3 regions of the Mangrovibacillus sp. Mu-81 genome follow, and region 2 is predicted to be linked to each of the others. Evidence: riboswitches for the same ligand, from Rfam matches in the RefSeq annotation. Region 2 holds a riboswitch; each other region holds the start of a gene.
The links. A riboswitch is a leader RNA that binds a small molecule or an ion and turns the genes downstream of it on or off. The one in region 2 is predicted to bind S-adenosylmethionine.
Positions count from the first base shown of each region.

Region 1: it holds a riboswitch for S-adenosylmethionine, as region 2 does, so the genes downstream of both, V6B33_RS08215 (2,3-diketo-5-methylthiopentyl-1-phosphate enolase) here and V6B33_RS14820 (YezD family protein) in region 2, are expected to answer to the same signal.
Region 3: it holds a riboswitch for S-adenosylmethionine, as region 2 does, so the genes downstream of both, V6B33_RS04770 (O-acetylhomoserine aminocarboxypropyltransferase/cysteine synthase family protein) here and V6B33_RS14820 (YezD family protein) in region 2, are expected to answer to the same signal.

Region 1 is NZ_JBAJHU010000003.1:214,199-221,629, forward strand. It holds gene V6B33_RS08205 (carbon-nitrogen family hydrolase) at 63-845, opposite strand; gene V6B33_RS08210 (pyridoxal phosphate-dependent aminotransferase) at 965-2,143, shown strand; SAM riboswitch class I at 2,204-2,310, shown strand; gene V6B33_RS08215 (2,3-diketo-5-methylthiopentyl-1-phosphate enolase) at 2,398-3,612, shown strand; gene V6B33_RS08220 (methylthioribulose 1-phosphate dehydratase) at 3,706-4,335, shown strand; gene V6B33_RS08225 (1,2-dihydroxy-3-keto-5-methylthiopentene dioxygenase) at 4,353-4,865, shown strand; gene V6B33_RS08230 (GNAT family N-acetyltransferase) at 5,063-5,584, shown strand; gene V6B33_RS08235 (aspartyl-phosphate phosphatase Spo0E family protein) at 5,829-6,074, shown strand; gene V6B33_RS08240 (MarR family winged helix-turn-helix transcriptional regulator) at 6,301-6,759, shown strand; gene V6B33_RS08245 (M3 family oligoendopeptidase) at 6,890-7,431, shown strand, end outside.
Region 2 is NZ_JBAJHU010000007.1:78,283-85,713, forward strand. It holds gene sat (sulfate adenylyltransferase) at 1-24, opposite strand, end outside; gene V6B33_RS14810 (inorganic phosphate transporter) at 67-1,131, opposite strand; gene V6B33_RS14815 (phosphoadenylyl-sulfate reductase) at 1,147-1,845, opposite strand; gene V6B33_RS14820 (YezD family protein) at 1,954-2,106, opposite strand; SAM riboswitch class I at 2,189-2,300, opposite strand; gene V6B33_RS14825 (L-cystine transporter) at 2,423-3,805, opposite strand; gene V6B33_RS14830 (thiazole biosynthesis adenylyltransferase ThiF) at 4,046-5,065, opposite strand; gene V6B33_RS14835 (thiazole synthase) at 5,062-5,829, opposite strand; gene thiS (sulfur carrier protein ThiS) at 5,832-6,035, opposite strand; gene thiO (glycine oxidase ThiO) at 6,019-7,137, opposite strand; gene V6B33_RS14850 (thiamine phosphate synthase) at 7,144-7,431, opposite strand, start outside.
Region 3 is NZ_JBAJHU010000002.1:208,561-215,991, forward strand. It holds gene V6B33_RS04755 (SDR family oxidoreductase) at 1-550, opposite strand, end outside; gene V6B33_RS04760 (S41 family peptidase) at 949-2,415, opposite strand; gene metX (homoserine O-acetyltransferase MetX) at 2,676-3,758, opposite strand; gene V6B33_RS04770 (O-acetylhomoserine aminocarboxypropyltransferase/cysteine synthase family protein) at 3,874-5,169, opposite strand; SAM riboswitch class I at 5,410-5,533, opposite strand; gene V6B33_RS04775 (trans-sulfuration enzyme family protein) at 5,620-6,756, opposite strand; gene V6B33_RS04780 (DUF302 domain-containing protein) at 7,172-7,431, opposite strand, start outside.

The sequences.
Region 1 (7,431 bases), on a different contig from region 2:
TTGCTTTGAATAGTACCACCGATGCAATTAATGAGTCAACAACTTTTTTTGGAAAATTTAAATTAATAAAATTCAGGTCTGCGATCTTGAAAGATGGGTATTTTCTTTCTTACTTCTTCCACCTCATCTAAATCAATCTCTGCAGTGATCAAATCTTCATCAAGATCTCCCTCAGCAATGACGTCCCCCCATGGGCTTATGATCATCGAATGGCCGCCAAATTCATTTTTCGGATCATTGCCTGCACGGTTGCAGGCGATGACAAAACACTGATTTTCAATGGCCCTGGCCAATAAAAGTGTTCTCCAGTGGGAAATTCTTACTGCGGGCCATTGTGCCACTACAAAAACCACTTTTGCGCCGTCGATGACATGCTTTCTGAACCATTCAGGAAAGCGGATGTCATAACAGATCATGCCAGCCATCTGAGTATCCATGAGCTTGAACAAACCATCTTCCTTACCCGGAATCAAGTAATGATGTTCATCCATGAGTTTAAATAAATGCAGTTTTGTATATTCTTTGACGATACTGCCATTTTTGTCAGCCACAAGTAGATTATTCCCTATCCCTTCACTCGTTTTACTTGCAATGGAACCCCCAACGATATGAATGGAATGGCGGGAAGCAAGGTCTGTCAGGAAAGCGGTACTGTCCCGTGCATCTTCATCTGCAATTTCTTCGATTCTGGTCAAATCATAGCCTGTAGTCCATAGCTCTGGGAAAACGACAATATCACAACCGGCTTCGCTTGCTTTATTCACCCAATGACGAACCCGTTTTTTGTTCTCGTCAGGATCTCCGAATGCAATATCTATTTGTGCAATACCAATTTTTTTAATCAAATGAACACCTCTTCTGACAGAAATATGAATTTTCGCTTTACAATCATTACTTTACGTTATATCATTTGTGACTAGAATTTGAAAGTAAAAAATTTTCAAAAAATGTAGTGGGTGATATGATGAAAACCTTTAAACAAGCAGAAAGAGTCCAAACACTGCCGAAGCAGTTTTTTGCATCGTTGACGGAAAAAGTTCAAAAAGTGGTAAATGAAGGGCATGACGTCATAAATTTGGGGCAGGGAAATCCGGATCAGCCTACCCCGCCGCATATTGTAGAGGCGATGAGGGAAGCAGTGAAATCACCAGGAAACCATAAATATTCTCCATTCAGGGGCCTTGCAACCTTTAAGGAAGCCGCAGCTGAATTTTATAAACGGGAGTATGGCGTGGATATTAACCCGGCAGATGAAGTGGCTGTATTATTCGGGGGGAAGGCAGGTCTTGTGGAAATCCCACAAGTGCTTTTGAATTCAGGGGATACCGTATTGGTACCGGATCCGGGATATCCGGATTACTTATCAGGAGTGTCGCTTTCGGGGGCGAGGATGGCGAAGATGCCGCTGAAGGAAGAGAACCATTTCCTGCCGGATTATGGAACGATTCCAGAAGAAGATTTACAGAAGGCAAAACTCATGTTCTTGAACTACCCGAATAATCCTACGGGGGCTGTTGCTACACCTGCATTCTTCAGGGATACGGTATCGCTTGCAAGCAAACATGATATCTGTGTCGTACATGATTTTGCATATGGAGCGATTGGGTTCGAAGGTCAAAAGCCAGTCAGTTTCCTTGAAACGGATGGAGCAAAGGATGTAGGCATTGAAATATACACATTGTCCAAAACCTATAATATGGCAGGGTGGAGAGTGGGGTTTGCTGTTGGAAACAAAAGTGTGATCGAAGCCCTTAATATTCTCCAGGATCATTTGTATGTAAGTTTATTCGGTGCCATTCAGGAAGCTGCGGAGACTGCATTACTCGGTCCGCAAAAGTGCGTGGATGAATTGGTTGCGACATATGAAAAAAGAAGAAAAACATTGATAGACGGTCTGCAAAGGATTGGCTGGGATGTTTCTGCACCTGCTGGCTCATTCTTTGCATGGCTAAAAGTTCCAGCTGGTTTTTCATCAGTTGAATTTGCAGACTTATTGCTTAATGAGATCAAAGTTGCAGTAGCACCTGGCGTAGGATTTGGTGAGCATGGGGAGGGCTATGTACGTGTGGGGTTATTGACCAGTTTAGAGAGACTAGAAGAAGTCGTGAAACGAATTGAAAATTTGAAATTATTCGATAAATAGATTGACAGAACTGAAAAATGATGACATAATCCAACTGAAATTACATTCATATTTAAGAAATTCTTATCAAGAGCAGGCGGAGGGACCAGCCCTATGAAGCCCGGCAACCGACTTAATTTAAGCACGGTGCTAATTCTTGCAGCATGGTAAATGCTGACAGATAAGATAGAGTGATAGCCAACCTCTTCTTATCGAAGGGGTTTTTTGTATTTTTATTGATTTTCTAACTTTATACCAGCCAGGAGGTATCTCAAGTGGGAGAAGTAATTGCTACATACGAAATAACAGGGAAGAGTCGATCATTTCAAGAAAAAGCGGAAGGGATTGCTCTCGGACTGACAGTCGGTTCATGGACCGATCTTCCATTACTTGAAAAGGACCAATTAAGAAAATACAAGGGAACAGTTGTGGCAGTGAAAGAAAAAGAGGGTGAGATTCCTGCGGCAGAAATTCAAATAGCGTACCCATCAGGGAATTATTCGAATGATATACCTGCGATCTTGACAACCGTGTTCGGCAAACTATCGCTTGACGGCCAGGTTAAGTTAAGAAATATTCATTTTTCCAATGATTTGAAAAAAGGTTATCCGGGACCTCGATTTGGTATTGAAGGAATTAGAGAACTTGTGAAAGTTTCTAACAGACCACTTGTAATGAGCATTTTCAAAGGAGTAATCGGGAGGGACAAGGATTATCTTAAGAACCAGTTGAGGGCCCAGGCACTAGGGGGGATAGACCTGGTAAAAGATGATGAAATTCTTTTTGACAATGAACTGACACCTTTTGAAGAAAGAGTCAGGCAGGGTAAAAACGTTCTGAAGGAGGTAAATGAAGTAACTGGAAAGAGGACCCTTTATGCCGTTAATCTGAGTGGAAGAACGTCAGGCTTAAGGGAAAAAGCGAGAAAGGCAAGAGAGCTTGGAGCAGATGCATTGTTATTCAATGTGTTTTCTTACGGTCTGGATGTTCTTCAGGAACTGCGTGAAGATAATGAAATCGGACTGCCGATCATGGCTCATCCTTCTTTTGCAGGAGCTGCAGCGGCCTCACCTCAATACGGTGTTGATTATTCTTTATGGCTTGGAAAGCTATTAAGAATGACCGGTGCTGATTTCTCCTTATTCCCTTCGCCTTACGGCAGTGTGGCATTAGAAAAAAGACAAGTACTGTCCATCAGCAAAGAGCTGACGAACTCTGATCTGTTTAAAAGGACTTTTCCTGTTCCTTCAGCAGGCATCCATCCCGCACTGGTTCCTCAATTGATTGAAGACTTCGGGAGAGATTGTGTCATCAATGCCGGAGGAGGTGTGCACGGGCATCCCGATGGTGCTTCAGCCGGAGGATCAGCCTTTCTGCAGGCTATCGATGCGGTACTGAAAGGAATTCCCCTCACAGATGCTGCAACAAGACATACCGACCTGGATAAAGCGTTGAGGCTTTGGGGAGGGGAGATTAGTGCCCGTGGATAAACCTGATGTATACTTTTGTGCTATACCGATCCATTTAAACATTATTAACGCATTCAACGATTGTAGATTAGTTCCGGAGAAGGAGGCAGCTGCATGAAATGCGAGCAATCAATATGGGAAGATCTTGCCGGGGTAAAAGAAGAACTTGCCGCACGTGACTGGTTCATGGGGACGAGTGGAAATCTTGCTATCAGAGTCAGTTCTTCCCCGATCACGTTTCTGGTAACGGCAAGCGGTAAAGATAAGCGAAAGAAATCGGATGAAGACTTTCTGCTGGTGGATGGAATGGGTGAACCGGTGGAAAAAACGAAAGTACGTCCCTCGGCCGAAACCATGCTGCACAGCAGAATCTTTCTGAACAGCGGGGCTGGGTGCAGTCTTCATGTACATACTGTGCCAAATAATGTAGTGAGTGAGTTGTATGGGGACGCCGGGGAGATTACATTCAGAAATCAGGAATTGATCAAAGCCTTTGATAAATGGGGAGAAGATGACGAATTAACGATTCCGATCATCTTCAATCATGCACACATCCCCGATCTGGCTGAGGAGTTTTCACAGCACGTCCGGGACGATAAAGGTGCAGTTTTGATACGAAATCATGGAATTACTGTATGGGGCAGGAACTCATTTGAAGCCAAAAAGCTTCTTGAAGCCTGCGAGTTTTTATTTCAATATCAACTGAAGATAGTATCTTTACAGAATCTGAATTTATATACGTGAAGAGGAGGATTTAAATAATGGCAACTATTAAGATCCAGGGTTCGGAGGGAATTGTGGAAAATCAAAATGAGGTAATTTCTTTTTTACATGAGCAAGGTGTAATCTATGAAAATTGGAATATAACAAAATTGGATCCCGGACTTGTGGAGCAATATGATTTAACAGAAGATGAGAAAAACACGATCATCGAATCGTTCAGAGAAGAAATAAAAGATATTTCAGAGAGAAGAGGGTATAAATCCTGGGATGTCATTTCATTATCCTCAAGTACTCCGAACCTGGAGGACCTGTTGAGAAATTTCCAGCAGGAGCACCATCATACCGATGATGAAGTCAGATTCATCGTAAGTGGTCATGGTGTATTCATCATTCAAGGGAGAGACGGAAACTTTTTTGAAGTCCACCTCAACCCGGGTGATTTAATTTCAGTACCGGAAAACATTCGCCACTATTTTACATTGAGTAATGATAAACAAGTGGTGGCAATCCGTATCTTTGTTACAAAAGATGGGTGGGTGCCGATCTATTGATAAGAAGAGGAGAAAAAGCCACAGGTCTTTTTCTCCTTTATTGTTGTATAATGTCGTTGCCCCGGTGCGACATGTGGTTTCAGGGCTTTCATATTCGGCAGAGAACATAGAATGGTGTTCATACTCAGATTGAATGCATAAAATAAGGTAATACCCTTTAGGTCGGTCCAACCATTCCCCTCGAAAGGTGTGAAGCGATGGAACTGATTCCCATCACAATCAGAAGCGAGTATTTTATTAAAATGCTCAATTTGTATCAAATCCTATATGGTGCAGACCCGTTGCAGATGCAAAAACAATTTAATCGCCATTTTCAATATCCGGATTTTGAAGGATATTTCGCCGTTATTGAACAAAGGCTGGCAGGATTTATTTACGGTTATTCTTCCAAAAAAGGCCAATACTATCATGAATTATTGTCAAAGCATTTACATGGGGATCCCAGCTGGATGGAAGACTGTATGGAACTGGCGGAATTAGGCGTCCACCCTAAATACAGGCGATGTGGTATCGCTAAGGAATTAGTGAAGACATTGCTTGAAAACAGAACGGAAACAAAAGCATTGCTGACCACGAGAAAGGACAATGAAGCTGCGGTTCACTTTTATAAAAAAATGGGATGGAAGGAACTAAGAGACGGATTCTACCCAAATGTCCCCCATGAATATATCATTTTCGGAAGGGGAATATCAGCTTATGATCTGAACGGGGACGTTTGACGATTTTTGTCAAAAAAGCAGGCAATACTAGTTATTTTGTCTTGTTTTGCGAATCTATTTACTTTTCTAGTAATAGTTGCGATACTATCTAAGTAACATTCATAGTAATAGATTCAAATCAAGAGAGACAGGTGTTTCAGTATCATCAGGGACAAGTATCTGCGTCAATATGCGCGGTTTATTTATTGGTCTCAGTTGTATTTACAGACTGAACGAGACAAAATAAAAAGGAGCTAGTTAGAAAATGGGTCAATATCTTAAGAAAAAGTGGTTAATCGTAAAAATCAATCAAAAACGTGCTGAAATGATTTCTTTGGGGGAAAGCCTGGGATTGAGTGCAAATGAAACCATTGAATGCAGTCAGCATCTAGATCGGTTATTAAATCAATACCAGGAATGTGATAAGCGAATGAATCAAAGGAATATTCAAGAAATTCCATATGAGTTTAGCCAGGTAATAAAAAGTTTATTAAAGAAGACAGCTTCATAATCATTAAGTTTCTCCTCAAACTTCATTGACCTCATAGAACCACCACTTAATCATACAATCATCGATGTGTCACTTTAAATTAAATACACCCAATCGTAAACCTCTGTCAAGCCTAATCGGTTGACGGAGGTTTTTAAAATGAGCTATATGAATCTTGGTAAGATTGACTTCAGTCCATAATTCTAGTATAATATTTTGAAACTGAGATATTAGTTTAATTAAAGGAATGAAGAATATGAAGGAAAACCAGGACACCAAGCAATCATTAAAGCTTTTCATCGTACTTTCCCGTGCTTTTAAAGCATTAAATGAAGAGATTAATAAAAATATACAGGAAAACGGATTGAATCCCACTGAGTTTGCTGTTTTAGAGCTTCTTTATCACAAAGGTGATCAGCCTCTTCAGCAAATCGGCGGAAAGATATTGTTAGCATCAGGAAGTATAACATATGTGGTGGATAAACTCGAACAAAAAGGATATCTGAAACGGGTTGCCTGCCCAAAAGACAGACGTGTCACCTATGCACAGATATCAGAATCCGGCAGAAGCCTGATTGACAGTATTTTTCCTAATCATGAAGAGAGAATCCATGAATTGATGTCGGCTCTTTCACCGGATGAAAAAGATGACGCCATTAATCTTGTGAAGAAGCTGGGATTATCAATCAAGGATTTATCATATTGATTTCGTGAAAGAGCCTTTATACATGAAGGTTCTTTTTTCTGTTTTCAAAGATGAAAATTTTCAGAAACACAGGAGAATCAGGTTGATGAGTCGAATAGTATAAATGGATTTTGAAAAAGGGGGAACTCAGATGAAATTTGGACAGTTTACATATGAACGACCGGTATTGAAAGAGATAAAGAAAGGGTTTACCGTTGCTTTGGCTGAATTCAAGCAAGCAGCTTCAATTGATGATCAAATTTCTGCAATGGATCAAATAAATAGAATACGCCTCGATTTTGATACAATGCAGAACATCTGCTATATCCGCCATTCCATTGATACGAATGATGACTTTTATAAAGAGGAACAGGATTATTTGGATGATATATTACCTGAGGTTCAGGGGCTGGTCACCGGTTACTATAAAGAACTCCTTAATTCAGCGTTTCGGAAAGAATTGGAACAGCGTTGGGGCAAACAACTATTCTCATTGGCTGAAAGTGAAATCAAAACTTTTTCACCGGAAGTGGTCGAGCTGCTTCAACAGGAAAATAAACTATCATCTCAATACACGAAGTTAATGGCTTCAGCAAAAATTGCCTTTCAAGGAGAAGAAAGAACACTTGCCCAAATGGGGCCATTCACACAATCGGTAAACCGGGAGACACGGAAGGAAGCAACGTTTGCCAC
Region 2 (7,431 bases):
TCCTCCATGCGGTTGTAGACTCAATTCATATCCTCCTTAAAATTATCGATTTAGTCGGTATTAAGATTAAATGCCTCCGCCTTCTTCCTGCAGTGATCTTCTTTCTTCGTTAATAATCTTCATTAAAGAAAGTGCTCCGATAGTGGCGATGATTACGCTGATCGGAACGACGACTGAATAAATATCACTTTGTATCACGAGCTTGATCAGGAAATAAGACATACTAAGTGAAATGAGGGGCGACACCACCCAAATCTTTATGATTTTAGCAACGATTTTTTTCTTCAGCATCATTCTTCCTCCTTTTGCTGCACCGAGACCGATGATGGAGGAAGATGTTACTTGAGTGAGTGGCATTGGCAGCCCATATAAGGAACTGATCATCACCAGGATGGCTCCTGTACTTGATATAATGATGCCTTCCTCTTTTGTAAACCGGGTGATTTTTTTACCATTCGTTTCAACCACTCTTCTACCAAGCAACATGGCACCGAGAGCCACAAAAAATCCTCCAAGCCAAATCCCGCTCCCTATGGACATAATGCCAGCTCCTACCAACGGGCCGACAGCATTGGCTGCATTATTCATCCCTGCAGAAATAGCCTCTAAGAATCCTGCCCCAATGAGCACCGGTCCCAGCCACTTCTTCTCAAATGTATATCCCTTTTTCTTCAGGAGATATAAGCTTTTTCCACTAAGCCAAGTAATAAGAAATGCTATAAGGGGGATCACTACCCAAAAAGTCATGATGACGAAAAGGGATTTCACATACAATACCTGATATGCAACACCTGCGCCCACTACCGCCCCCACTGTTACCTCACTTGTAGAAAGAGGAATACCGATCAGGTTGGCGAGAAACAATGACAGGGTTGAAGATAGCAGGATAATAACTACAATCTTAATCGTCAGTATGTCCTGTGGGATGATCCCCGAACTGATTGTTTTAACTACTTCCCCGCCTCCCACTACCGCCCCCAGCAATACTCCGGAAGCACAGATCAACAATGCTGTTCTCATGTTCTGCACGGCACCTGCTCCATAAGCCACTCCCATCGATGCAGCCGCTCCACTTGCACCGATGTTAATGGCAAAAAACAGACTTACGCAAATTGCAATGATTTCAAGCAATGAATTGCACCATTCTTAATGAAGTCCACATTCGGTCTTCCCTTTACCTTTCCATCTGCCGGAGCGGAAGTCGTTCCTGTCAAAGGCAGGGGCTGTGCAATGGACGCAGCCTATACTGGGATATCCTTCATCATGGAGAGGATTATAAGGAAGCTGATGTTTGTGAACGTACCTCCAGATTTCTTTCCATGACCAATGAATGAGCGGACATATTTTTATCGATTCAAATTTTTCATCCCGATTGATGAAGTTTACGTTCCTTCTCGTTTCGGACTGTTCCCTGCGCAACCCCGAAATCCACGCATGGCCTTCCGCCAATGCTTCTTTTAGTGGGCGCAGCTTTCTTATATCGCAACATTGATTGGGATTGTTTTCCCACAACTTGTCACCATGGGCTTCAGCCTGTTCTTCTAATGTCAACGCTGCCTTTTTCAGGATGATCGTTAAATCAGGGTATGATTTCCTGACGCTCTCGATCGTTTCATATGTCTCTTTGAAATGGACATCTGTATCAAGGAAGATGATTTTTGCTGAAGGCTTGACCTTTGAAATCAAATCAATCAGTACAATTCCTTCTATACCAAAGCTGCAAGCATAAAGAATATCTTCCCCATAATGTTCGTATGCCCACTCCAAGACATTCAGGGCCCCCTTGTAGGTTTCATCTACTTCAAAAGGGCAGGTTGGTTGAGTCCAAGTTTGATAAGTTAACAAAGTCTGACCCCCTTCTTTCGCTCGAATAGAAAAAGAGGCATTTACACAAAAGGGGAGTATCACCCTGAACGTGTAAATGCCTCTAGTTTGTCTAGTCAGCATTTTTACTTATTTAATTCTTACTTTTTCATTTTTCTCAAGCTGGACGACCTTGCCATCCTGGACCACCAGTGTGATGGAACCGAACTTCATCTTGTTTAACATTGACTTTACACTTTCAACCACTTCATCAAACTCTTCTCCTTTATTCTGTTCTGCCACAAGATTCCCCCAGACTTCGACTTATCCAGTTAGAACGTTAAAAAACAACCTTCCAGATTGGAAGGTTGTTCAGGTAAAGGTTACCTTATCTTCCAAAATGACGTTACATTTTGCTGGAATTAGCACCTTACTCTTTAAAAAAGTAGGTTGCCGGGCTTCAAAGGGCCAGTTCCCTCCACCTCTCTGGATAAGAAATATTAAATTTAATATTCTAAATAATATCACGTTTTCCGAGGATGTCAAGCCGAGTTTTACAATCGGATTAATAAACTTTATTTTTAGTATGCTCCTTTTTCGTTTTTCCTAAAGTTTAATGTCAGTCTTCTGCAGACTGCACCCCATTATAAGTCCCTGCATCGAGTTCACCGGTCACTTTACTGGTTATAACCCCGGAAGTCATCGCCCCGCTTACATTGACAGCCGTACGGCCCATATCAATCAACGGTTCTACTGATATCAACAGACCGGCAAGCGCAATCGGCAAGTCCATAGCAGATAATACCAGGATGGCGGCAAATGTAGCTCCGCCTCCGACCCCAGCGACTCCGAAAGACGAAATTGCAACGATCAAAATTAACGTCAAGATGAAAGAAGGGGTCAATGGGTCGATGCCGACAGTAGGTGCAATCATCACCGCCAGCATGGCAGGGTACACCCCTGCACATCCGTTTTGACCGATTGATAATCCGAATGAGCCAGAGAAGTTAGCGATTCCTTCTGAAACACCAAGTTTCTTCGTCTGGGTATGAATATTCAACGGAAGGGTTCCGGCACTGGATCTCGAAGTAAATGCAAATGTTAATACCGGCAATACCTTCCTCACATACGTAAGCGGGTTCAATCCTGCAAGTGTCAGCATAATCAAATGAATGGCAAACATGATAATCAGAGCGATATATGATGCTCCAACAAATTCACCAAGCTTTATGATGGCATCGAAATCACTCAACGCCACCGTTTTAGCCATGATCGCCAATACACCGAATGGAGTAAGTCTCAACACCAATGTTACGATTCTCATGACGACTGCATATACGGAATCCACAATCCTTTTGAAAGCGGCAGCGGCTTCCTGTTCCTTTCTCTGGACCCCGAGATAGGCAACGCCTATGAAAGCGGCAAAAATGACGACAGCAATCGTGGAAGTCGCCCGCTGACCCGTAAAATCAAAGAACGGATTGGCAGGGAGAAGCTCCAATATTTTTTGCGGATAACTCTGGCCATCCATCGCCGCTGCCCTTTCTTCCAGCTGTTCCCCTCTCGCCGTTTCTGCATCACCTTGTTCAATCTGAATTGCTTCAAGATCGAATGCAGCGGTAGTGGCGATCCCGACAGCAGCAGCTACCGCCGTCGTACCGACAAGCAGACCCAGTATCAGCACAGCGATCTTTCCAAGATTGTGAGATTGTTTCAACTTAGTAAAAGCCGAAATGATCGATACGAACACGAGTGGCATGACAATCATTTGCAAGAGCTTGATATACCCGCTGCCGACAATGTTGTACCACTCAATCGACTGCAGTAAGTTTTCATCTCCCGCCTCATACAACCACTGCAGGAAGAATCCAAAAAGTATACCAAGACCAAGGGCAGTGAATACCCTTTTTGAAAACGAAGCCTTCTTTTTTTGCAAATAAATTAATACACCGATAAGAACGATAAACATCAGAAGATTCAACAGTACCATCCAAACATTCATGGTAAAACCTCCTTTTCTAAGATGTATAGACTTGCCGGCCGATAGACTGCGGCCTACTGTATTTTATGTTGAGGTTTATCCAGATATGATGAACCAAGGCCCGTCCTCCTCCGATTTAATGCAGTGAGGGACGGGCCTTGGATATCAATTAATCACGCTCTTTTCGCAAGATATGTAACTTTACTCATTAGAAAATACCTTTTTAATGAACTTAAGCAACAATCCTTATAAAAATAGCCATCAATTAAAATATCGATGATAAAGGGATTTCGCTTCCTTGATATCATTGGTGCCATGGATGAGTGCGCGGCCGTCTCTGAATAAAACAATCCGGTGTTTTCCAGTTTTACAAGCAAGAAGATATGGATTCACTTCAACTTTCTCCACCACATGTTCAAGCTGTGACCCCACCCTCTCCAGTTCAACAGGTTTCAAGACGCTGGGGCGGATCTGAACGGCATCCCTGCCGCATAAAACGGCTGATTTCATCTGGTTTTCATATTTAAGAAATGGATATTGCGGCTTTTCCCCGCAGGATGGACAGGCTGCCTTCTTCAATCCCCGGACATCCACAGAGCTGAACTCATTGCTCCAGACATCAAATGAAGTAAGTCTTTGACGGACAGCATCCCAATCTTCTACCAATATCTTCAACGCATCAGCCACTTGATATGAGACGACCATTGATACTGCAGGCGAGATTATTCCTGCTGCATCGCACGTTAAAGCTTTGGAAGGTAAGGTCTGGAGCAGGCAGTGCATACATGGTGTCCTGCCTGGAGTGAATGTATATGTTATTCCGTAGCTTCCGGCACAGCCACCGTAGATCCAGGGAATATTTTTCTGCATTGATACATCATTTATCATCATTCTACTCTCAAAATTATCGGTGCCATCGATGATCAGGTCGACACCTTCAGAAAGGCGCAGCAAGTCACCGGGGCCGGCATCCATGATGTGTGCTGCGGCTTCTGATCCGGAATTGATTTCTTTCAGGTGTTTTTTTGCTGCAACGGCCTTTGGAAGTCTTTCGAATGCGTCTTTCTCGGTATAAAGCTGCTGTCTTTGAAGATTGCTTATTTCCACATAATCACGGTCAACAATTGTGAGTTTACCTACTCCCGCACGTACTAGTGCCTCTGCATTACCTGTACCAAGTGCCCCCGCTCCAACCAGAAGCACATGTTTTCCGGTAATTTTTTTTTGTCCTGCTTCCCCGATGGGTGTGAATATTACTTGTCTGGAATACCGTTCATTCATGAGTTGACGATTCCCTCCATCGGGCTGCTTGCTGTAGCATAACGTTTAATCGGTATCCTGCCTGCTTTAAATCCCACTCTTCCTGCCTGCACTGCAAGCTTCATCGCTTCTGCCATTTTTACGGGATTTCCGGCTGCTGAGACAGCGGTGTTGACGAGTACACCATCCGCTCCAAGCTCCATTGCATAAGCGGCATCCGCAGGGGATCCTATTCCTGCATCTACGATCACCGGGACATTCGACTGCTCGATAATGAAACGTAAATGAGCAGGATTAATGATTCCCTGCCCGGACCCGATCGGTGCTGCTCCGGGCATGATTGCATGTGCGCCCAATTCTTCCAGTCTTTTGGCAAGGACCACATCATCAGATGTATAGGGGAGGACTGTGAATCCTTCCTTAACAAGTTCTTCTGTTGCTTTCAATGTCTCAACGGGATCGGGAAGGAGCGTCCTGCTGCACCCTATGACCTCTACCTTGATCATGTCACATAATCCGGAAGCCCTTGCAAGCTTCGCATGCCTTACAGCTTCCCTTGCAGTTTTCGCACCTGCCGTATTAGGGAGGAGTTTATACTTTTTAAGGTCAAGCTGCTCGAGAAGATTGGGCTGTTCTTTTTCAAATATATTCATTCTTCTCACAGTGAACGTCAATATTTCCGTTTCTGATGCGGTCACAGCCTTTTTCTGTGTATCATAATCCGGATATTTGCCGGTACCTAGTAATAATCGGGAGTGAAACTCATATTTACCCAGTTTTAGCATATTTAACCGCCTCCTACAAAATGGACAACTTCAATAGAATCCAATTCTTTGATTGTCGTTGAATCATATTCCTGTTTTTCTGCAATTACACCGTTTACTTCAACAATAAGGATGCGGTCACTCAACGAAAAGTGGTTCACCATATCGGTTAGCGTCGCAAGTGTATCAGGGACTTCAACTAACTGGCCATTAATCCTTACCTTCACGAATCATCATCCTTTCGTCCATTTCACCAGGTTCAAACGTATGTTCTATTTCTTTTCCTTCCAAAACATCTGCCATCAAGACTCCGGTAAGGGGTGCCAGCAATATCCCATTTCGGTAATGACCGGTAGCAATCGAAAGACCGCTGCAGCCTTTCACTCTTCCGATATGGGGATGACCTCCCGCAGTTCTCGGCCTGACACCAGTCCATGCCTTTTCCCATCTTCCATTTGCAAGGTCCGGAAGTATTTTAATGGCTTTATTCAATAATATGTTTATCCCTTCAACTGAAGTCGATTCATCAAACGTGTGAGGGTGTTCGGTCGCCCCCACCAAAAGCCGGTCTCCTCGCTTTGGAACAAGATAGCAGCCATTAGTGAAAATCGTCCGATTGATAATCGGACGTTCAAGCATGACGGAGAAACATTCACCCTTCACCGGATAATCGGCGGTGCTGAATCCTGCATGTTTCAATATTTGTCCGCTCCAGGCACCTCCTGCGACGATGACCTCATTTGCGTAATACGTTCCTTCATGCGTTCTTATTCCTTTGCACACGCCGTGTTCAAGTATGAAACTCAATAGCGGGGTGTATTCCTTAAGTTCGGAGCCGAGTCTTATTGCGGATTTTGCCAATGCGAGAGTAAACTTCCCGGCGTGCACATTGCCGTCTTTATTTGCATACAGGCCCCCAATATTCCTTGACACGCTCGGTTCCAACAAGGAAACCTCTCTCTCTGTCAGCCACTCTACATCTTTACTTAGGGATAACAAACGCTGTGATGCAAGTACATCTGATTCTGAGAATGCAAGTTTGATCATTCCGTTTTGGCTCAACTCGAAGTCAATTCCGGTTATTTCTTTTACTTCATCCGATAGTGCCGGAAACATATCCCGGCTCTTCAAGCAAGCCTGCAGCAATCCTGCGTCCTCACCCAATTCCGTATGAACGCCAAGCATCCCCGCTGCAGCAGTCGAAGCTTTATTTCCTATTTTGCTCCTTTCAACAATGAGTACTTTCTTATTTCGTTTGGCAAGTTGATAAGCTATCGAACAGCCTATCACTCCTGCACCAATAATGATCGCATCATAATGTACGTTCAACTTTCTTCACCTCCTATCGAGCTCCTGTCGGTACCTTTTCGCGGCGCATGCCGGTTCCTGCGAAAGGAAAATCCCCGATAAAACAGCAATTCCGGCAGCCCCGGTCGAGTTGATTTCCTGCACATTTACGGGCTTGATGCCACCGATGGCGATGACCGGCAGATCAACTGCTTTCACCAGATCCTTCACCCTAGGCGATCCGATCCCGGGCTTACCTTCCTTGGAAGATGTAGCAAACACATTTCCATACAGAAGAAAATCTGCTCCTTTCTCCCTCAGGGGGACTGCTTCTTC
Region 3 (7,431 bases), on a different contig from region 2:
CCTGAATATTATGCCGGGCGAGTTTTACGGCAAGGTCCTTCGTTAACGTAATGACCGCTCCTTTACTCGCGTTGTAAGGAACCGTATCCATCAATCGGGGATCCGTCCCTCCAAACCCGGTCACCGAAGCGATATTGATGATCTTTCCGGTTTGCTGCCTGATCATGACCTTCGCTACTTCCTGCGAAAACATGAAAGTCCCCTTCACATTCACTTCCATGACCTTGTCCCACTTATCGGGAGGCACATCTACAAACGGTCCCGCCCATGAAGTGCCGCTATTATTGATTAAAATATCAATCCTGCCAAACTCTCTCACCGTCTCTTCCACTACGTTGACCACATCTTCTTTATTCGTGACGTCACAAGCTAAAGCGAGAGACCTCACCCCCAGCTCCAGCAGTGAATCCCTCACTTCCTCACATGCTGAAAGATTTCTCGAGCAAACGACAACATGAGCACCAGCTTCACCCAGCGCAAGCGCCATCACTTTCCCGAGACCCCGTCCGCCGCCGGTCACAATCGCCACTTTCTCTCTTATATCAAACACGATATTCTCCTCCTTTCTATTAAATATGTCTCACTTTATATAATAGATTTTGCTGGAAAAACAGTGCATGAATTCAGGGGAAATAGTAGAATTGATTGATTTGCCTGTGGGGGTGAATGCGGTGGATTGTGAGGGGATGGTGCCTGGCTTGGTTTGGTGGTTTTGAGCCTGGCTCGTTTGTGCCGGTTTGAGCCTGGCTCGATGCGCGGGTTGGTGCCTGGCACAATCTAAAGGATTTGTACCAGGCACCATTAGCCGACTTTGTACCTGGTACAATAACCGGTTTGTGTACCAGGTACACTAAACTCACTATGTACCAGGTACACTCTAATGCCTCACTCCAATCTCCCCCAAAAGAAACAGACCGCCTCCTGTATAGGAAGCGGTCTTGATTCTGGTTACTCGGTTTGAGCCCCGGCCTTTGCAATGCGGTTTACGTATTCGATTGCGGATTGGAGCTGGAGGTCGTTCTTTTCGTTTTGGACTTGCTGGTAGATTTCGGCCTGCAGGTGTTCGGCTGTTTTTGCATCGATGACCCCGTTTGCGTCGAGACCTTGCTGGATTTGGAATTCTTTGACGGCCTGTTCTGTTTTCTTGCTGTAATAGCCGTCTGAACGGTCGAGCATGAATCCGAGGCCTTTCAGCATTTCCTGTGCGTTTTTCACTTGGTCGTTATTCATTTCCGGCTTTAGCGGCTTGTCGAGTTGAAGAGGATGGGCGTAATAGTAGGCCGGTTGTTTGACCGGGATATCCGGCATGATCCCCTTCTTGTGAATCCAGTTCCCGTTCGGGGTGAGCCACTTGTACATGGTCAGCTTGATGTTGCTGCCGTCACCCATCGGAACGGCTTGCTGGACCGTGCCTTTTCCGAAGCTCTTCGTACCGATCAGCGGGTATCCTTCCGTTTCCTTCAGTGCCCCGGCGAGGATTTCTGATGCCGATGCGCTGCCCTCGTCGATCAGGACGACAACCGGATAGGCTTTTTTCTTTTTGTTGCTGGAGAAGGATTTCATGACTTCCCCGCTGCGTTCCTGGATCTGGATGTAAGGCTTCTTGCCTGTTACAAACTCCTGAAGGATCTGTTCGACGCTAGACAGCAGACCGCCCGGGTTGCCGCGGACATCGATCACGAGTCCTTTCACGTTTTTCTTTTCAAGTTCTGCCAGCTGCTTTTTAAAATCGACTGCGGTATTTTCAGAGAATGTGGTGATCTGGATATATCCGGCGGTGACCCCGTTCACTTTTTTCACATCCGAATGGACAGTTTCGACCGGTATATCGTCCCTTTTGACGGCGACTTCAATCGGATCCGACACGCCTTCCCTCAGCACTTCCAGTTTCACTTTGGTGCCCTTTTTTCCTCTTATCTTAAGAGTGGCTTCATACAGATCCAGGCCGTCGATGCTGCTGCCGTCGATTTTGACGATGCGGTCATTCGGTTTCAGACCTGCTTCTTCTGCAGGCGAATTTTTAAAAGGGGCAACGATGACCAGTTTCCCGTCCATCATCGTGACTTCTGCCCCGATTCCTTCAAAGGAAGAATCGAGCGCGTCATTAAACTGTGATGCTGTTTCGGCGTTCATATAGACCGAGTAGGGATCGTTCAAGGTCTTCAGCATCCCTTGTATCGCGCCCTCCACAAGCTCCCCTTTGTTTACATCCTGAAAAAATTTCTCACTGATCAAATCATACGCCACTTCTACTTTATGAAGCTTGTCATTTACTTCGCCTTTGCCGCTGAACTCTGTTAGCCCGTCCCCTGAATCGGTAAAATCAAACAGGGTGACCCCTCCGTACATTCCGCCTGCCCCGATCAGCATGCTGATCACAATTGCAATGATAAGCTTTCTGCCTCTCAACTCCATTTTTCCCCCTCCAACTTGTTGTCATGACTGATAAGAAAAGTGCCGGCTGCCATCGGTTGAAGATTGATTGTCCATTTCCGGATCATTCAGCAGTACTGCTTGTCTCCTTTTTTCACCAAAGTATGGCTCAGCAGCCGGACACTACGAAAAGCGCTGCGATTCTTATCCAAAGAAAAAGACACCACACAAAAACGCGCTGTAGGCGGTGCGATGTCTTTGCTTATTTAACTATATGTTGGAGGGGGACGGGTTATGATACTTTAGCCGTTCACAACGCGATTGGGTTGAAATTGTTTCAGATGGGAGGAAATCATGCTCCCCCATTTCTCGAATTCCACCAGAAAACCGTCATGGCCAAACGCAGTGGAGACAAAATAATGCCTTCCTGACCGAACCTGATGTGTGAAGCTTTCGAGATATTCGGGAGAGTAAATCAAATCACCTTCGTAGCTGACCGTGATCAGTTCAGTTGGATAATTTCCCGCTATGTCATCAAGCGTGCATCCGCGGTTCCTGCTCAAGTCATGCGAATTCATGGCTTTCAGGAGTGTCAGGTAACTGTTCGGATCGAAACGCTTTGCAAGCTTCTTTCCCTGGTAATTCAAATAACTTTCAACTTTAAAAGAAGACTGTGTTTCTTCACGCTTGAAGCGGTCGTCAAAAAGACGTGGTGTCCTGTACGTGACCATCCCGGCCATTCTCGCAATCTCCAACCCTTTCAGGACCGCGCCTGGCAGGTAATGACCGTGTTGAAAATCGGGATCCGATTCGATCGCCTGGATGCCGATATGATTAAATGCCAGCCCGTAGTCGCTGAGAGCTGGTGTGACGGCAAGCGCGAATACTTTGTCGACGAAGGATGGGTACATCATGCCCCACTCCAATGCCTGCATTCCGCCCAAAGAACCGCCGACCACTGCATGAAGATGAGCGATCGACAGTTCTTTCAGAGCAAGATATTGAGCGTTGACCATGTCTCTTACGGTGACGTCCGGAAATTGTCGGCCAAATGGTTTCCCTGTTGCGGGGTTGATGGATGCCGGACCGGTGCTGCCGTCGTTGCCGCCCAGCACGTTAAAAGAAAGAATTGTGTACTCGTCAGTATCCAAGTACGAATGGGGACCTATGAGGCCGTCCCACCACCCTTTGCAGTCCGGCGTCCCTTTTACAAGGTGATTGCCAGTGAGTGCGTGACAGATAAGGATGACCGGTCCTTCCGTCCTGCCGAGCCTTTCATACACAAGCTCCACCTGTTCAAGCGTGCTGCCGCATTCCAAGGTCAGGGATGGGATCGTAATGGAGTTCACTTCATATTGTGTGTTACTGGTGTGCGGGTTCTCCATTCCGTCGCCTCCTTTTTTGGTGAGTGATTGGGGGGGAAGAGGGTCAGATTGAGCTGTCCGCCCCCCATTGTTCTATTTTTTATTTTCAAATGCGTGGCCATTGAAATCGCCCGGATTATACCGGTGATGCAGCCAGTGCCGCTTCGATCGCGTGATCCAGGTCTTCCAACAGGTCTTTAGCCGACTCCAATCCGACCGATAAGCGTACCAATTCTTCCGTAACACCGGTTGAACGCAGTTCCTGATCATTCAATTGCTGATGGGTTGTCGAAGCAGGATGGATGATGAGTGACTTTGCATCCCCCACGTTTGCCACATGTGACCAGAGGGTGATGTTGTCCACGACTTTGCGTCCGGAATCCCTTCCGCCTTTGATGCCGAAGACGACGATCGAGCCTGCTCCTTTTGGCAGATATTTTTGAGCCAGTGCATGTGACGGATGCTGTTCGAGACCTGGATAGGACACCCACGCCACACCGCTGTGCTGATTGAGGTGCTCAGCGATTTTCAATGCGTTTTCCGTGTGTCTTTCGATTCGCAGGTGCAGCGTTTCAAGCCCCTGCAGGAGCAGGAACGCGTTTTGCGGGCTTAAGCACGCCCCGAAGTCACGCAGCAGCTGGACCCTTAATTTTGTAATGAAAGCTGCTTCGCCGACATCGATTCCAAAGCGGATTCCATTGTAGCTTGGATCTTCTTCTACAAAGCCCGGGAATTTCTTGTTATTCCAGTCAAACTTGCCGCCGTCGACCACGAGTCCGCCGATCGCTGTACCGTGGCCGCCAATCCATTTCGTGGCGGAATGGATGACAATGTCCGCTCCCCATTCAATCGGCTTGGTGAGATACGGAGTGGCGAATGTGTTATCGATGATCAGTGGAATTTCGTTGTCATGCGCCACTTTCGCAACAGCTTCAATGTCAAGAACGTGAAGGCTCGGATTTCCGATCGTTTCGGCAAAAACAGCCTTCGTTTTCGGCGTGATCGCGTTCCGGAAGTTCTCCGGATCGGTCGGGTCGACGAAGTGCACCTTGATGCCGTACTTCGGAAGCGTCGTGGAGAAGAGGTTGTATGTTCCGCCGTATAGATTCGTAGCAGCGACGATTTCATCCCCTGCTCCAGCGATATTCAAGATGGACAACGAAATCGCAGCCATCCCGGAAGAAACACCGAGAGCGCCGATCCCGCCTTCCAGCAGGGCAATCCGCTTTTCAAGAACATCGACCGTCGGATTCATGATACGGGAGTAAATATTCCCCTCCTCTTCAAGACCGAATAATTTCGCAGCGTGTTCGCTGTTATCAAATACATATGAAGTCGTCTGGTAAATCGGCACCGCACGTGAACCTGTTGATGGATCGGGCTCCTGGCCCCCGTGAAGTAATACCGTTTCTACATCGAATGATTTTGTCATAATGAATTCCTCCTGGCAATTTGGTTTGTTGGTTTTCCATTGACTTTTTGCGTAGTAATGTTTTGAATGCTTGCAGATTGGCGGTTTCGGGTTTGGATTCATCAGACTTGCGAAATGGTGAGTAGTGAGTAGCGAGCTGCCTTCACCGACCCGGCAATCATTCTAGGAATTTTTTAAGAGAAGAGGAAAAATCAAAAACCCCCTTCCTAAGAAGAGGGTCTAATTTAATAGGCGGTCCTCCTCTTATCTTTCAGACAAATGTCTGCAGGAATTAGCACCTTTTCATGCAGTCGCAGAACTTCCTGCGAGCATGAAGGTTGCCGGGCTTCATCGGGCCTAGTCCCTCCGCCTCTCTGGATAAGAGCGATTAAGTTGTCAATAAGTAGTGCGTTGAAATGAATTATAAAGGCATCTTCACTCAACGTCAAGAGTGTTTTCTGATTTTTTTAATTATTTTATACATTTTGTGATTGCTTCGTTGAATTGGGTGACGATGTCCTCTGCGTCTTCGATTCCTAAAGATATTCGCACGACATATGTGTTTATGCCCAATTTTTCCTGTGCTTCTCTCGGCAGTGCCCGATGTGAAGTGCCGAGCGGATAGGAGACGGTCGTTTCCACTCCTGCAAGGGTCGGCACGATTTTGATCCAGCCGAGAGATTTGAAGAATGTACTGATATCGCATGATGCATCTAGCTCGATGGTCACGATCGCTCCGTTACCTTTTTCAGAAAGATCATGCGGGTAATATACATGTTTTACGTGTTGATTCGTTCTTAAGTTTTCACTGAGCTGGCCGGCGTTATGGGCCTGCGCACCCATGCGGAGGCCAAGTGTTTTTGCCCCTCTTGCAGTCAGCCATGCTTCAAATGGACTTAGATTGGAGCCCATGTTGACTACTTTTTCCCTTGCTTTTTTTACGAGGTCTTCTTTCCCGGTCACGACGCCTGCCGTGATGTCGCTGTGTCCACCGATATATTTGGTGGCACTGTGAGCAACGAGATCGACTCCTTCAAGATAAGGCTGTCGCAAGTATGGAGTAGCGAATGTGTTATCGATGATCGTTTTGAGCTGATGTTTTTCGGCAAGCTCCACCAACTGTGGGATGTCTTCCACCCTCATGAATGGATTGGTGACTGTTTCGCTGTAAAGCAGTTTAGTATGAGGTGTGATGGCGTGTTCAATTTCTTCACGGTTGGTGAAGTCGACGAAAGTTGTCGTGATTCCGAACCCCTTCAACTCTTCCTTCAGCATATGGAAGGTGCCTCCATACAGGTCCTCAGCTGCTACGATGTGGTCGCCGGATTTCACAACCGCAAGTACAGCAGCCAGAATCGCCGACAAGCCTGAAGATGTCGCAACCCCGGCAGACGCGCCTTCAAGTGCAGCTACCATCTGACCTAGTTCGTCCGTGTTCGGATTCCCCGTCCGCGTGTAGAGGTAAGGTGATTTTCCTTCATAGAAACCTTCAAGCTCTTCCAGTGATTGAAATGAAAAAGCGGAAGTCTGGTAGATCGGGGTCGTCTTGCTGCGGATATCCCCGGTTCCTTTTAACTGGCTATGTACGACTTTTGTTGTGAACTTCATGATTGTCATCCTTCCTCTTAGATCAATTGGCTTTAGAAGAGTGTATCATATTCAGAAGATTGTGAGGAAGAGAAATGTTTCGGTTGTCGGATTATTTTTTTGGAGGATGTGGTTGTAGGCTTGGAGATTTTTCGACAAGTTGCGCAATTATCTGGAATCCGGCGCAATAAATTCATATGCGGCTCAAATATTGTGGAAGGGGAGCAATTATCTAGTAACCAGAGCAATTATTGAAAAAGTGGCACAATTATCCTGTAAAGCAGCGCAATTCTTAATCTCAGCCGTACAATTTCACTGTTTAATTTCATGCCGAATACTTATTTATCCTAATCTTACAGAGAAAAATGATAGAATCATGTCAATTTCAAAACAAAAAACCTGCCGCAATTTCCACAGCAGGTTCCTCGCCCATCATCTACACTCGTTCCAAACAACCGATCAAGCGATTTTCAATATTGAGCGCGAGCGTTTTCAGTTCATCATGATCGACGAGCTCGATCAGTTTGCTTGGTTTGGCCATGCCCACTTTCGTCTTGCCGTTTTCTGTGTAGACGGTCACCTTACACGGCAGGAAGTAGCTAACCAGCATGCTCTGTTCGAGGACTTTTTTCGCTTCATGGGGATTGCACACTTCCAGAACGAGCACTTCTTCATCGAATTCCAGGCCTTTGTCTT